Regions from separate parts of the Actinokineospora spheciospongiae genome, predicted to be linked through region 3. Evidence: riboswitches for the same ligand, from Rfam matches in the RefSeq annotation. Region 3 holds a riboswitch; each other region holds the start of a gene.

Region 1 (4,507 bases), on a different contig from region 3:
CAGGTCAACACCTACGCCGACACCGTCGGCGAGGTGCTGGAGGAAGAGGGCATCACGGTCGGGTCGCACGACTCGGTCAGCCCGTCCCCGTCGGCCGCCATCGCCGACGACGGCAAGATCGTGCTCCAGCGCGGCCGCCAGCTCACCATGACGGTCGACGGCGAGCAGCGCCAGGCGTGGGTGCGCGCCGACACCCTCGGCGAGGCCCTCAAGCAGGCCAACGCCCCGGTGCAGGGTTCCTGGGTCTCCGCGGGCTCCGACGCCCAGGTGCCGCTCGAGGGCATGGCCGTCGAGATCAAGACCGCCAAGGCGATCACCCTGTTCGACGGCGGCAACGCCCCCGCCCCGGTGCAGACCACCGCGGTGACCGTGGGCGAGCTGCTCGCCGAGCGCGGCGTGGCCCTCGGCCCGCAGGACGCGATCCTGCCCGGCGCCGACGTCAAGCTCACCCCCGGTGCCGAGGTGCGGATCAGCCGCACCGGCGTCACCGTGATCAACCAGGCCGAGCCGATCGCGGCCCCGGTGCAGAAGGTCGAGGACCCGGAGGCCGAGAAGGGCTCCGAGGTCGTCGTCGAGCCCGGCGCCCCCGGTGAGCGCATCGCCACCTACCGGGTGACGGAGAAGAACGGCAAGGTCGTCGCGCGCGAGGAGATCGGCTCCAAGGAGACGAAGCCCGCGCAGCCCAAGGTCGTCAAGGTCGGCACCAAGAAGCCCCCGCAGCCGGTGCAGGCCGCGCAGCCGGTCGTCTCCGGCGGTGGCGTGTGGGACTCGCTGGCCAAGTGCGAGGCGGGCGGCAACTGGGCCATCAACACCGGCAACGGCTACTACGGCGGCCTCCAGTTCAACAAGGGCACCTGGGACGCCTACGGCGGCAGCGCGTACGCCGCGTACCCGCACCAGGCCACCCGCGAGCAGCAGATCGCCGTCGCCACCAAGCTCCGCGACAGCCGCGGCGGCTACGGCGCCTGGCCGCACTGCTCCAGCAAGCTGGGCCTGCCCAAGTAGGCACCACTTTCGCAGCGCCCGCCGACGGCCACCACCGGTTTTCCGGGGGTGGCCGTCGGCGCGTCCCGGCCCGGACCCGGTCGGCGGGTCGGGGTTGCGTAGGCTCTCGCGGGTGATGGTGGGTGGATCTGCCCTGCTGGGGCCCGCGGACGTGCGCAGGCTCGCCGGTGAGCTGGACGTGCGGCCCACCAAGAAGCTGGGGCAGAACTTCGTCCACGACCCCAACACCGTGCGGCGGATCGTCGGGGTGGCCGACCTGGCACCGGACGACGTCGTGCTGGAGGTCGGCCCCGGGCTCGGCTCGCTGACCCTGGCGCTGCTGCCCGCGTGCGCGCGGGTCGTCGCGGTGGAGATCGACCCGGTCCTGGCCGGGCGGCTGCCCACCACCGCCCGGGAGCACGCCCCCGAGCTGGCGGACCGGTTGACCGTCGTGCTCGGCGACGCGATGCGGGTGCGGGCGGAGCAGTTGGGCGAGCCCACCGCGCTGGTCGCCAACCTGCCCTACAACGTTGCCGTCCCGGTGGTGCTGCACCTGTTGGCGGAACTGCCCTCGCTGCGCACGGTGCTGGTCATGGTGCAGGCCGAGGTGGCCGACCGGATGGCGGCCGGGCCGGGGTCGCGGGTCTACGGGGTGCCCAGCGCCAAGGTGGCCTGGTACGCCTCGGCCAAGCGGGTCGCCACCGTGCCCAGGACGGTGTTCTGGCCGGTCCCCAACGTCGACTCCGCGCTGGTGCTGATGACCCGCCGCCCGACCCCCGACGCGGACCGGGCCGCGGTGTTCGGCGTGGTCGACGCCGCGTTCGCCCAGCGGCGCAAGACGCTGCGCGCGGCGCTGGCCGGGTGGGCCGGGTCGGCCGCCCGCGCGGAGCAGGTCCTGGTCGCGGCCGGGGTGGACCCGGGGGCGCGCGGGGAGCAGTTGGACATCGACGCGTTCGTGCGCATCGCCGCCGCCCGCTGAGCGCCGACCACACCGGGTACCCGCTGCAGCCGGAGATCATTACTCCGCTGGTGTGATCTCGCGCGGTGTTGTCGTGCGGCGCTTGCTTTTGAGCATCCCCATCGGGTGTACTTTGTGAGCATTCCATCCCGAGCGGCTGAGAGACCTGGCTCGTTGACGCCGCAGCAACCACCCACCGAGGGCAGGTGCTACCGCCAGGAACGATGGAGGAACCACGATGCGAATCCTCACCACCCGGCGGGTCATCGACCAATGCCGACGAGGCGTGACCGCATGTCGTCGTACGCGCGTATCTGGCTGAGCTCTCCCCAGTAGAACGTCGTCTTCGTACCACCCCAGCCCGTCCTGCCCCGGAACGTCCACTGTGGACGAGAGCCGGTCCGGAGGGCTGCCGTCGCGCCGCGTTGGAGCAAATCGTGATCACCGTTGAGAACCTGACCAAGTCCTTCCCCGGCGACGGCGGCCCCGTGCACGCCCTGCAGGACGTCACGCTGGACGTCCCCGCGGGCTCCATCACCGGCGTGGTGGGCCCCGCCGGGTCCGGCAAGTCCACCCTCGCCCGCCTCGTCGCCCTCCAGGACCGCCCCGACTCCGGCGTCATCCGGTTCGACGGGTTCAACACCTCCGGCCTCGACCCGCGCAGGCTCCGCGCGGCCCGCCGCCGCATCGGCGTGGTGCAGCGCGGCGGCCTGCTGGAGCAGCGCACCGCCGCGGGCAACATCGCCCTCCCCCTGGAGCAGGCGGGCGTCGACGGCCCCCAGCGCCGGGAGAAGGTGGGCAGGCTCCTCGACCTGATCGGCCTCACCGACAAGGCCGCCCACTACCCGGAGGCCCTGACCCCCGGCCAGCAGGCCCGCGTCGCGGTCGCCAGGGCCCTGGTCGGCGACCCCGGCCTCCTGCTGGCCGACGACCCGACCCGCGACCTCGACGCCGACGGCGCCGCGGGCGTCCTCACCGTCCTGGACCGCGCCCGCGCCGAACTGGGCGCCACGGTCCTCGTCGCCACCGACGACGCGGGCGTCGTCCGCCGCATCGCCGACGACGTCGCCCTCCTCGACGGCGGCCGGATCACCGAGGCGGGCCACCTGCTCTCGCTGGTCCAGGACCCGCGCAGCGCCGTCGCCCAGTCCCTCCTCCCGGAGATCGACGCCCCGAAGGCCGCCAAGGCCCGCCACGACCGCCTGGCCGAGGTCGTCCTCGTCGGCTTCGCCGCCGTGGGCGCCCTCCTCCCGGAGGCCACCTCCCGCTTCGGCACCACCATCTCGGTCGTCGGCGGCGGCCTGACCCGCATCGGCGAAACCCCGGTCGCCCGCTTCCTCCTCGGCCTCTCCGGCACCCAGGCCGACACCGCCCTGACCTGGATCGCCGAACGCGGCGGCCAGGTCCAGCAGCGCCGCACCGGCCCCCAGGGCTTGGTCGCCGCCTGCGCCTGACCCACGACGAACCACCGCGCCCGCCCCACCGGCACCCCCGGCAGGGCGGGCGCGGTGCTTCCCACCCCAGCCCAACGCACCCGCTGATCCGCCCACCAGCCCCGCCGAACCCACCGGCGCAGCAACCGACCACCCCACCAACCGCCGGTCAAGCGGCCAGCCACCCGCAACCTCACCGGGCGCAGCGAAAGCCAGCCCCCTGCCAACCGCCGGCCCGGCTACGGACATGCCCGGGTGGGTGGATGTGCTTGGGTGGGGGAGGCGATCATGTGCAAGCCTGCCTGGGCAGTGGGGCACTCTTTTCGCCCCACTCGGTCACACCAGGCGCATGATCGCTGTAGGGGCCCCGCCCAAGCAGATCCACCCACCCGGGCACGCCCAACAAACGACCGGGCTTTGAAACCACGGCACGGCTGAGCAGATCCACCCGGGCACCCAGCGAAAAGACCGGCGCTTTGAAGCTCCTGAAACGCACACCCGGGGACCTTGGGACCAGCCAGGGGCAGCACGGCCGTAGGCTGGGCGGGTGCTTGCTGTCGTGCCTCCGCCGGTCACCGTTCGCGTCCCGTCCAAGGTGAACCTCCACCTGGGAGTCGGGGACCTGCGGCCGGACGGCTACCACGACCTGGCCACCATCTTCCAGGCCCTCTCGCTGACCGACGAGGTCACCGTCGCCATCGCCGACGAGCCGGGGGTCGAGGTGCACGGCGAGGGCGCCGACTCGGTGCCCACCGGTCCCAGCAACCTGGCCTGGCGGGCGGTGCGGGAGTTGGCCGAGCACGTCGGCCGCGACCCGGAGGAGCCGAAGATCCGGGTCGTGATCCGCAAGGGCATCCCGGTCTCCGGGGGCATGGCGGGCGGCAGCGCCGACGCGGCGGCCACCCTGGTCGCGCTGTCGTCGCTGTGGCGCCTGGACATCGGGCGCGACGAGCTGGCCGGGGTCGCCGCGCGGTTGGGCAGCGACGTGCCGTTCGTGCTGCACGGCGGGACCGCGCTGGGCACCGGGCGCGGTGAGGAGCTGGTGCCCGTCCTGTCCCGGCACACCTACCACTGGGTCCTGGCCTTCGACCGGCGCGGCCTGTCCACCCCGAGCGTCTACGGCGAGCTGGAC
Region 2 (4,507 bases), on a different contig from region 3:
CGGTCGGAGCGCCGGACACGGACCGATGGCCGATCGTTCCAGGTGCTGAGCGCACAAATCAGAACACTGGGAGCGGGCCGGTGATCGGCGAGTCCAACGCGGGCGAGGCCGGTGATCGGCAAGCCAAACGCGGGCGCGGGTCGGTGATCAGCAACCCGAACGCGGGTACGGGCCGGTGATCAGCAACCCGAACGCGGGCGCGGGCCGGTGGTCAGTGGTCGGAGCGCTGGGCGCGGGCGATCCCGAGGACGGCGCGCTCCAGGGCGTAGTCGGCGTCGGCGGCCATGCCCTTGACGTCGGCGTTGACCTGGGCGGTGATGCGGATGGCCTCGCCGAGGGCGCGCGGCTTCCAGCCGCGGGCCTGGGCCAGCGCCTTCTTGACCTTCCAGGCGGGCATGCCGAGTTCGCCCGCCAACCGGAACGGGTCGGCGCGGCCCGCGCCCGCGACCCTGGCGACCGTGCGGACCGCGTCGGCGAGGGCGTCGGCCACCAGGACGTGCGGGACGCCGGTCTGCATGGCCCAGCGCAGGGCCTCCAGGGCGCCCGCGGTGTCGCCGGTGACGGCCTTCTCGGCGACGGCGAAGCCGGTGACGTCGGCGCGGCCGCGGTGGTAGCGGCGGACGGCCTCCTCGGTGACCGCCCCGGCGGTGTCGGCGACCAGTTGCTGGGCGGCGGCGGCGAGTTCGCGCAGGTCGGAGCCGACCGAGTCGATCAGCGCGGCGACCGCGGCCGGATCGGTCCTGCCGCCCGCCTGGCGGATCTCGTTGCGGACGAAGCCCTCCCGCTCGGCGGCCTTGGTGATCTTGGCGCACTCGGTGACCACCGCGCCCGCCTTGCGCATCGCCGCGACGACGTCCTTGCCCGGCTTGCGGCCGCCGCCGTTGTGCACGACGGCCAGCACGATGCCCTCGGCGGGCTGCTTGGCGTAGGAGATGACCAGGGCGGCGATGTCCTGGGTGGCCTCGTGCGCGGCGTCGAGGACGATCACCCTGCCCTCGGCGAACAGCGAGGGGCTGACCAGTTCGGCCAGCTCAGGAGCTGTGAGTTCGGACACCCGGATGCGGGTGAGGTCGGCCGAGGCGTCGGCGAGCCGGGCGGTCTCCAGCGCCGCGCGCACGGCGCGCTCGACCAGCAACTCCTCCTCGCCGAGCACGAGTTGCAGCGGCGCGGGTGTGACCGAGGGTGAGCTCACCCCGGCAATCCTGCCACGGCGGCGGTGCGCAGGATTGCGCAGACGCGGCGGGCGCGCTCTCGGATTCTGGAAACGGGATTGGCCGACGGCGCGTTCGTTGCCGTAGCGTTGCGGGCGTGCCGAGGGCAGCCTCGGTCCTTGTGTGCGCCAGACAACTGAATACCGCTCATCCAGAGGGGCAGAGGGAACGGCCCGACGAAGCCCCGGCAACCGGCACCCACCACTTTCCACCGCGACGAATCCGCGGCCGGGAGGTCGGCGGGCCACGGTGCCAATTCCGACCCGCCACGCGGGAGAGATGAGGAGTGTCCTCGATGACATCGACCGTCGACATCCAGCAGGCCGTCACCACCGACGCCTTCGACCTCGGCCCCGCCCGCGCCCTGTCGTGCCGGGAGTGCGGCCACCGCATCCCGCTCGCCGCCGAGTTCGCCTGCGCCGAGTGCTTCGGCCCCCTCGAGGTCTCCTACGACTTCGGCGACATCACCCGCGAGAGCATCGAGGCCGGGCCCCGGTCGATCTGGCGCTACCGCGGCCTGCTCCCCGTGCCGTCGAACGTGCGGGAGCACCCCAACACCGAGCCCGGCATGACCCGCTTGGTCAAGGCCGACCGGCTCGCCGCCGCCCTGGGCCTCAAGTCGCTCTGGGTCAAGGACGACACCGGCAACCCCACGCACTCGTTCAAGGACCGGGTCGTCGCCGTGGCGCTCGCCGCCGCCCGCGAACTCGGCTTCCGGGTGCTGGCCTGTCCGTCGACCGGCAACCTGGCCAACGCCGTCGCCGCCGCGGCGGCGCGGGCGGGCTGGGAGTCGGTCGTGCTGATCCCCTCCAACCTGGAGCGGGCCAAGATCCTCACCACCGCGGTCTACGACGGCGCCCTGATCGCCGTCAACGGCAACTACGACGACGTGAACCGACTCGCCACCGAGCTGGCCGCGGAGCACGAGGACTGGGCGTTCGTGAACGTCAACGTCCGCCCGTACTACGCCGAGGGCTCCAAGACCCTGGGCTACGAGGTGGCCGAGCAGCTCGGCTGGCGGCTGCCCGAGCAGATCGTGATCCCGGTCGCCTCCGGCTCCCAACTGACCAAGGTCGACAAGGCGTTCCGCGAGTTCGGCGAGCTGGGCCTGGTCGAGGCCACCCCGTACAAGGTGTTCGGCGCCCAGGCCACCGGCTGCTCGCCGGTGTCGACGGCGTTCAAGGGCGGCCACGACGTGGTGCGCCCGGTCAAGCCGGACACCATCGCCCGCTCCCTGGCCATCGGCGCCCCCGCCGACGGGCCGTACGTGCTCGACGCCGTCCGCCGCACCGGTGGTGCGGTCGAGGACGTCACCGACGCCGAGGTCGTCGAGGGCATCCGCCTGCTGGCCCGCACCGAGGGCATCTTCGCCGAGACCGCGGGTGGGGTCACCGTCGCCACGGCCAGGAAGCTCATCGCGGCGGGCAAGATCGACCCCGACGCCGAGACCGTCCTGCTCATCACCGGCGACGGCCTCAAGACCCTGGACGCGGTCCAGGACCAGATCGGCCCCAAGGCCACGATCCCGCCGTCGGCCGCCGCCGTCCGCGAGGTCCTCGGCCACTGAGCCACCCGGCTCGCGGCCACCGCGAGCCACGCCCCGCCCGACCGGTGCCGCCGTGATCCCACGGCGGCACCGGTTTTCGTGCGCCACCTGCCTGTCGCGGTTCGCCGCTCAAGACTTCGGCGGTGAACGGGCGCCGCCGCGACCGATCAGGGCGGGCACCCCCGCGTCGACGACCACCGCGCTGTCGCCGTCGCGGTCGGTGCGCCCGACCAGGGTGTGCCCGCGGGTGAGGACGTCGAGCGTGCGCGGGCTCGGGTGGCCGTAGCGGTTGTCCGCGCCGACGCTGAGCAGGGCGATGCGGGCCCCGACAGCGGTGAGGAACTCCGGGGCGGTGTAGCCGGAGCCGTGGTGGGGCACCTTGATCACCTCCGCGCGCAGGTCCGCTCCCGAGGTCAGCAGTTCCGCCTGGGCGCCCAGTTCCACATCACCCGCCAGCAGCACCCGCCCGGCGCGGGTCGACGCGCGCAGCACGACCGAGCGGTTGTTGATCTCCGTGCCGTCCGGTGCCCTGCCTTCCTCCTTCCGCCGTGGTGCCAGTACGTCCAGGGTCAGACCCGGCCAGCCCAGCCGCTGCCCGGGCAGCAACCCCACGACCGGCACCCCGGCGCCGGCCGCCTCGTCGCGGACCTGGTCCCACGCCCACGCGGGCGAACGACCCGCACCGACCGCGATCCCGCCGACGGCGCGTCCGGCGAGGACCCCGGCGAGGCCGCCGACGTGGTCGGCGTGCAGGTGGCTGAGCACCACCAGCGGCACCCTGTCCACTCCCAGCCGGTCGAGGCAGCCGTCGACCGGACTCGCCTCCGGTCCGGCGTCCACCACCACCGCCCGCCCCGGCTCGTCGGTGGCCAGCACCAGCGCGTCCCCCTGCCCGACGTCGCAGGCGACCACCGCCCACCCGGCGGGCGGCCACCCGGGGGCGAGCACCCGGACCGGCACGACCACCAGCAGCATGGCGACCAACCCGACCGCGACGGCGCTCCCCCGGCCGCGCAGGGCCACCACGAGCACCAGCAGGACGACCACCGCCACCAGCCCGCCCCACCACCCCGAGGGCCAGTCGATCGCCGCTCCCGGCACGTCCGCCGCCCACCGGGCCACGGCGACGAGCCAGTCGACCTCGGGCCCGGCCAGGCGCACGCACCACACCGCGGCCCAGGTCCACAGCGGCGCGAGCACGGCGGCCAGCACGCCGAACACGGTCGCGGGCGCGACCACCGGCGCCGCCACCAGGTTGGCCACCACGGCGACGACGCTGACCTGCCCGTTCAGCCCGGCCACCACCGGTGCCGTGGCGAGGTGGGCGGCGGCGGGGACGGCCAACGCCTCCGCCAGCACCCTGGGCACGCGGCGCCGGGTCATCCGGTCCACCCACCTCGGCGCCAGCAGCACCAGCGCCCCGGTGGCCAGCACCGACAGCACGAACCCCGGTGCCACGGCCAACCCCGGGTCGACCGCGACCAGCAGCAGGACCGTCCCGGCCAGCGCCGGGATCGCCGACCGCTCCCGGCCCAGCGCCAACGCCAGCAGGCCGACCGCGCCCATCACCCCGGCCCGCAACACGCTCGGCTCCGGTCCGACCAGGACGACGAAGCCGACCAGCGCCGCCAACGCCCCGACCGCCGACCCGCGCGGTCCGAACCCCAGCAACCGCAGGAGGAACAGCACGGCCACGCAGATGATCGCCAGGTTCGAGCCGCTGACCGCCAGCAGGTGGGACATGCCCGCC
Region 3 (4,507 bases):
CCCCCGCCGAGGGCTGATGCGCTTCGCGGTCCGGGTCCGGCCGGGTGCGCGCCGCGCGGCCGTCGGCGGGCGCCGGGGCGACGCGCTCGTGGTCGCCGTCGCGGCACCCGCGGTGGCGGGCAAGGCCAACGAGGCGGTGTGCCGCGCGCTCGCCGCGGCGTTCGGCGTGCGCCCCGGGAACGTGCTGATCATCAGCGGTGACCGCGCGCGGGACAAGGTCGTCGAACTCGACCCGGCACCGCCGGACGCCCCGGCCACACTGGACCGATTGCGGGACAACGGGCCGTGACGGTTGCCTCACCTGGGCCGCCACCGGGACGCCGATTACGACAATCCGCCCCCTACGGGGGAGAATGCCCCGACAACTGATTGCCCGGGAGGTGATGGTGGACGACCTGACCGTTGCACTGGGCATCGGGGCGTTGGTGCTGCTGCTGGCGGTGCTGGCCGTGCGGGTGTCGGTCCGGCTCGGTCTGCCGTCGCTGTTGCTCTACCTGGGAATCGGCGTGCTGCTCGGCGAGGCCGGGCTGGGCATCGAGTTCTCCAACGCCGACCTGACCCAGTCGCTCGGTCTGGCCGCGCTGGTCATGATCCTGGCCGAGGGTGGCCTCACCACCCGCTGGGTCGAGGTCAAACCGGCGCTCTGGCCGGGAGTGGCACTGTCCACTGTGGCCGTCGGGGTCAGCATCGGGGTGACCGCGCTCGGGTTGCACCTGGTCCTGGACTTCGACTGGCGGTTGGCCCTGCTCTGGGGCGCGGTGCTGGCCTCCACCGACGCCGCCGCCGTGTTCAGCGTGCTGCGCAACCTCTCGGTCACCCGGCGGCTGGTCGGGTCGCTGGAGCTGGAGAGCGGCATGAACGACGCCCCCAGCTACATCGCCGTGGTGCTGCTGGCCTCCACCGACCCGGTCACCTGGTCGCTGCCGCTCACCCTGGCCTACGAACTCGCGGTGGGCCTGGCCCTCGGCGTCGGCCTGGGCTGGCTGGGGGCCCTCACCCTGCGCCGCGCCGCGCTGCCCGCCACCGGCCTGTACCCGCTGGCCACGGTCGCGGTGTGCGTGCTCGCCTTCGCGGGCGGGCAGGCCGCGCACGCCTCCGGGCTGCTCGCCGCCTACGTCGCCGGGTTGGTGCTGGGCAACTCCAAGCTGCCGCACCGCTCCGACACGGTCTCCTTCGCCGAGGGGCTGGGCTGGTTGGCGCAGATCGGCCTGTTCGTCCTCTTGGGACTGTTCGCCTCACCGAGCAGGCTGCTCGACGCGATCATCCCCGGGCTGGTCGCCGGTGCCCTGCTGACCCTGCTGGCCCGGCCGCTGTCCGTGCTGGTGTCGATGGTGCCGTTCCGGATGCCCTGGCGCGAACAGGTCTTCCTGTCCTGGGCCGGGTTGCGCGGGGCCGTGCCCATCGTGCTGGCCATGATCCCGCTGTCGCAGGGCATCCCCGGCGCGCAGCAACTCGTCGACGCCGTGTTCGTGCTGGTGATCGTGCTGACCCTGGTGCAGGGCACCACGCTCGGGCTGCTGGCGAAGCTGCTGCGGCTCGACACCGGTGCGCAGCCCAAGGAGGTCGACGTCGACGTGGCCACCCTCGACGAGCTGAACGCGGAGCTGTTGCAGGTCACCATCCCCGTCGGGTCCAAGCTGCACGGCGTCTACCTGTCGGAGCTGCGGCTGCCGCCGGGCGCCTCGGTCAGCCTCGTCGCCCGCGGCGCGGGCGCGTTCACCCCGGTCACCACGACCCGGTTGCAGGAGCTGGACCAGGTCCTGGTGGTCACCACGCAGGAGGCCAGGGCCGCCGCCGAGACCCGCATCCGCGCGGTCGACCGGGCGGGCCGCTTCGCCCGCTGGAAGGGCGAGACCGGCAAACCCTGAGCCGTGACGCCGATCCCACCCGGTGGATCGGACTCGATCCGCGGCGCCGCGTCGGCTATGGTCTTCGGCAAGGTCATGAGTGCCAGCGTCAAGCCCCGGTTTGCTGGCCGGCAACCCTCCTCCGCGGTGGGGTGCCCCGGGTGAGGACCTGGTCCTCCCGCGAGGTGCGGGACGGGCAAGCGCGGACCCCCCTCACCGGCCAGGGTCCTGGAGACCTTGGAGGCACCCCGTGACGCTCGCCATCCCCAGCCGCCGCACCGCCGAACCGGCCCGCGACACCGGGTGTCCCACCGGCTGCACCACCGAGCCCGTGCCCGCGACCGCCGCTGTCGAGGCCGCCGCCGGTATCCCCGCCGTGCCGCCCGTGGTGGGGGCGCGGCTGGCGGTCCCGCTGGTCGACGGCCGCCGGGTGCCCTACGCCAACCTCGACCACGCCGCCAGCACCCCCGCCCTGGAGGCCGTGCGCGACGCCGTGGACGAGCTGCTGCCCTGGTACGCCAGCGTGCACCGCGGCGCGGGCTTCGCCTCCCAGGTCTGCACCCGCGTGCACGACCAGGCCCGCGATGTGCTCCGCCGGTTCGTCGGCGCCCACCGCACCGACCAGGTCATCTTCACCCGCAACACCACCGACAGCCTGAACCTGCTGGCCGGGGCGCTGCCCAGGGGCACGTCCGTGGTCCTGTTCGACACCGAGCACCACGCGGCGCTGTTGCCCTGGCGCGGCCCGCGCGTGCACCGCCTGCGCACCCCGGAGAGCGCGGGCGACGCTGCCCTGGCGCTGGACCGGGCGCTGGCCGACTGCGCCGTCGGGCCGCGCCTGGTGGTGCTGACCGCCGCCTCCAACGTCACCGGCGAGGTCTGGCCGATCGCCGAGCTGTCCGCCGTCGCCCGCCGCCACGGCGCCAGGGTCGCCCTCGACGCCGCGCAGCTCGCCCCGCACCGGCCGGTCGACATCCGCGCCCTCGACGTCGACTGGGTCGCCCTGTCCGGGCACAAGCTCTACGCCCCGTTCGGCGCGGGCGCCCTCGTCGGCCGCGCCGACTGGCTCAGGGCCGCCGAACCGCACCTGGTCGGCGGCGGCGCCACCGCCTCGGTCACCGACCGCGGCGACCGGCTCGCGGTGACCTGGTCGACCGGCCCGGAGCGGCACGAGGCCGGGTCGCCGAACGTGGTCGGCGTGCACGCGCTGGCCACCGCCTGCGAGGCGATCACCCGGCACGGCTGGGACGCCGTGGTCGAGCACGAGCGGGTCCTGCTGCACCGGCTGCGCGCCGGGCTCGCCACCGTCCCCGGCCTGCGCCCGCTGAGCCTGTTCGGCGCGGAGCACGACCGGGTCGGCGTCGTCAGCTTCACCGTCGACGGCCTCGACTCCGGCCTGGCCGCGGCGGTCCTGTCCGCCGAGCACGGCATCGGCGTGCGCGACGGCGCGTTCTGCGCGCACGTGGCCACCGCCAGGCTGCTCGACCGGGCAGGCAGCTCCGAGCGGCGGGCGCTGCGGGTCAGCATCGGCCTGGGCACGACGCCAGAGCACGTGGACCGGCTCGTCGCCGCGCTGCACGCCCTCGTCGACGGTGGCCCGGCCGCCGAGTACGCCCTCGTCGACGGCCGCTGGGCGCCGGTGGAGGACCCCCGGCCGCTGCCGCCGTTCCTGCGCGAGCTGCCCTGAGCCCGGTCGACGGCCGGGCGGGTCGGCCGACCGTGGACAATGGGGTGGTGAGCAGTGAGGAACGCGATGGGGTGAGCGCGGCACCGGTGCCGCCGCGCAGGGCAGCGCTGCTGGTCGGCACGGCGGTGGTGGTGTACGCGCTCGACCTGGTCACGAAGATCCTGGTCACCGCCAACCTGGAGGGCGAGCCGCCGGTGCGGCTGCTCGGCGGGCTGGTCTACCTCGACCTCATCCGCAACCCCGGGGCCGCGTTCTCCATGGCCACCGGGATGACCTGGCTGCTGACCCTGGTCGCCATCGGGGTCGTGGTCGCCATCGTCTGGGTCATCCCCAAGCTGCGCTCGCCGGGCTGGGCGCTGGGCCTGGGCCTGGTGCTCGCGGGCGCGCTGGGCAACCTGACCGACCGGCTGTTCCGCGCCCCCGGGGCGTTCCAGGGGCACGTGGTCGACTTCGTGTCGGTGTTCGGCCCGAACGGCGAGTACTTCCCGGTGTTCAACGTGGCCGACTCCGGCATCAGCGTCGGCGGCGTGCTCATCGTGCTGATGGCCCTGCTGGGCCGCGACTACGACGGCAGCCTGACCACGAAGTCCGAGAAGAAGGCGGCCACCGGTGAGTGACACGCGGACCCTGCCCATCCCCGACGGCCTCGACGGCATGCGCGTCGACGCCGGTCTGTCGAAGCTGCTTGGCATCTCCCGCACCGTCGTCGTGGCCCTCACCGAAGCCGGTGACGTGCTGGTCGACGGTCGACCCGCGGGCAAGTCCGACCGGCTGCTGGCGGGCGCCTGGCTGGAGGTGACCCTGCCGCAGCCGGACCGCCCGGTGGAGCTGAAGGCGGTGGCGGTGCCCGGCCTGGAGATCATCCACCAGGACGACGACGTGGTGGTGGTGGACAAGCCGGTCGGCGTCGCCGCCCACCCCAGCCCCGGCTGGTCCGGCCCCACGGTCATCGGCGGCCTCGCCGCGGCGGGCC

Evidence for each region. Region 3 has a riboswitch for S-adenosylmethionine ahead of DFQ13_RS16145 (aminotransferase class V-fold PLP-dependent enzyme). Riboswitches for the same ligand answer to the same signal wherever they lie in the genome.
Region 1: it holds a riboswitch for S-adenosylmethionine, as region 3 does, so the genes downstream of both, DFQ13_RS05100 (methionine ABC transporter ATP-binding protein) here and DFQ13_RS16145 (aminotransferase class V-fold PLP-dependent enzyme) in region 3, are expected to answer to the same signal.
Region 2: it holds a riboswitch for S-adenosylmethionine, as region 3 does, so the genes downstream of both, thrC (threonine synthase) here and DFQ13_RS16145 (aminotransferase class V-fold PLP-dependent enzyme) in region 3, are expected to answer to the same signal.

Annotation. Positions count from the first base shown of each region.
Region 1 is NZ_QHCP01000002.1:319,221-323,727, reverse strand. It holds gene DFQ13_RS05110 (resuscitation-promoting factor) at 1-1,005, shown strand, start outside; gene rsmA (16S rRNA (adenine(1518)-N(6)/adenine(1519)-N(6))-dimethyltransferase RsmA) at 1,121-1,963, shown strand; SAM riboswitch class I at 2,084-2,173, shown strand; gene DFQ13_RS05100 (methionine ABC transporter ATP-binding protein) at 2,380-3,396, shown strand; gene DFQ13_RS05095 (4-(cytidine 5'-diphospho)-2-C-methyl-D-erythritol kinase) at 3,923-4,507, shown strand, end outside.
Region 2 is NZ_QHCP01000011.1:48,444-52,950, forward strand. It holds gene holA (DNA polymerase III subunit delta) at 212-1,192, opposite strand; SAM riboswitch class I at 1,356-1,497, shown strand; gene thrC (threonine synthase) at 1,507-2,778, shown strand; gene DFQ13_RS25290 (ComEC/Rec2 family competence protein) at 2,887-4,507, opposite strand, start outside.
Region 3 is NZ_QHCP01000005.1:428,593-433,099, forward strand. It holds gene DFQ13_RS16130 (TetR/AcrR family transcriptional regulator) at 1-17, shown strand, start outside; gene DFQ13_RS16135 (DUF167 domain-containing protein) at 17-289, shown strand; gene DFQ13_RS16140 (potassium/proton antiporter) at 384-1,868, shown strand; SAM riboswitch class IV at 1,940-2,056, shown strand; gene DFQ13_RS16145 (aminotransferase class V-fold PLP-dependent enzyme) at 2,179-3,534, shown strand; gene lspA (signal peptidase II) at 3,582-4,151, shown strand; gene DFQ13_RS16155 (RluA family pseudouridine synthase) at 4,189-4,507, shown strand, end outside.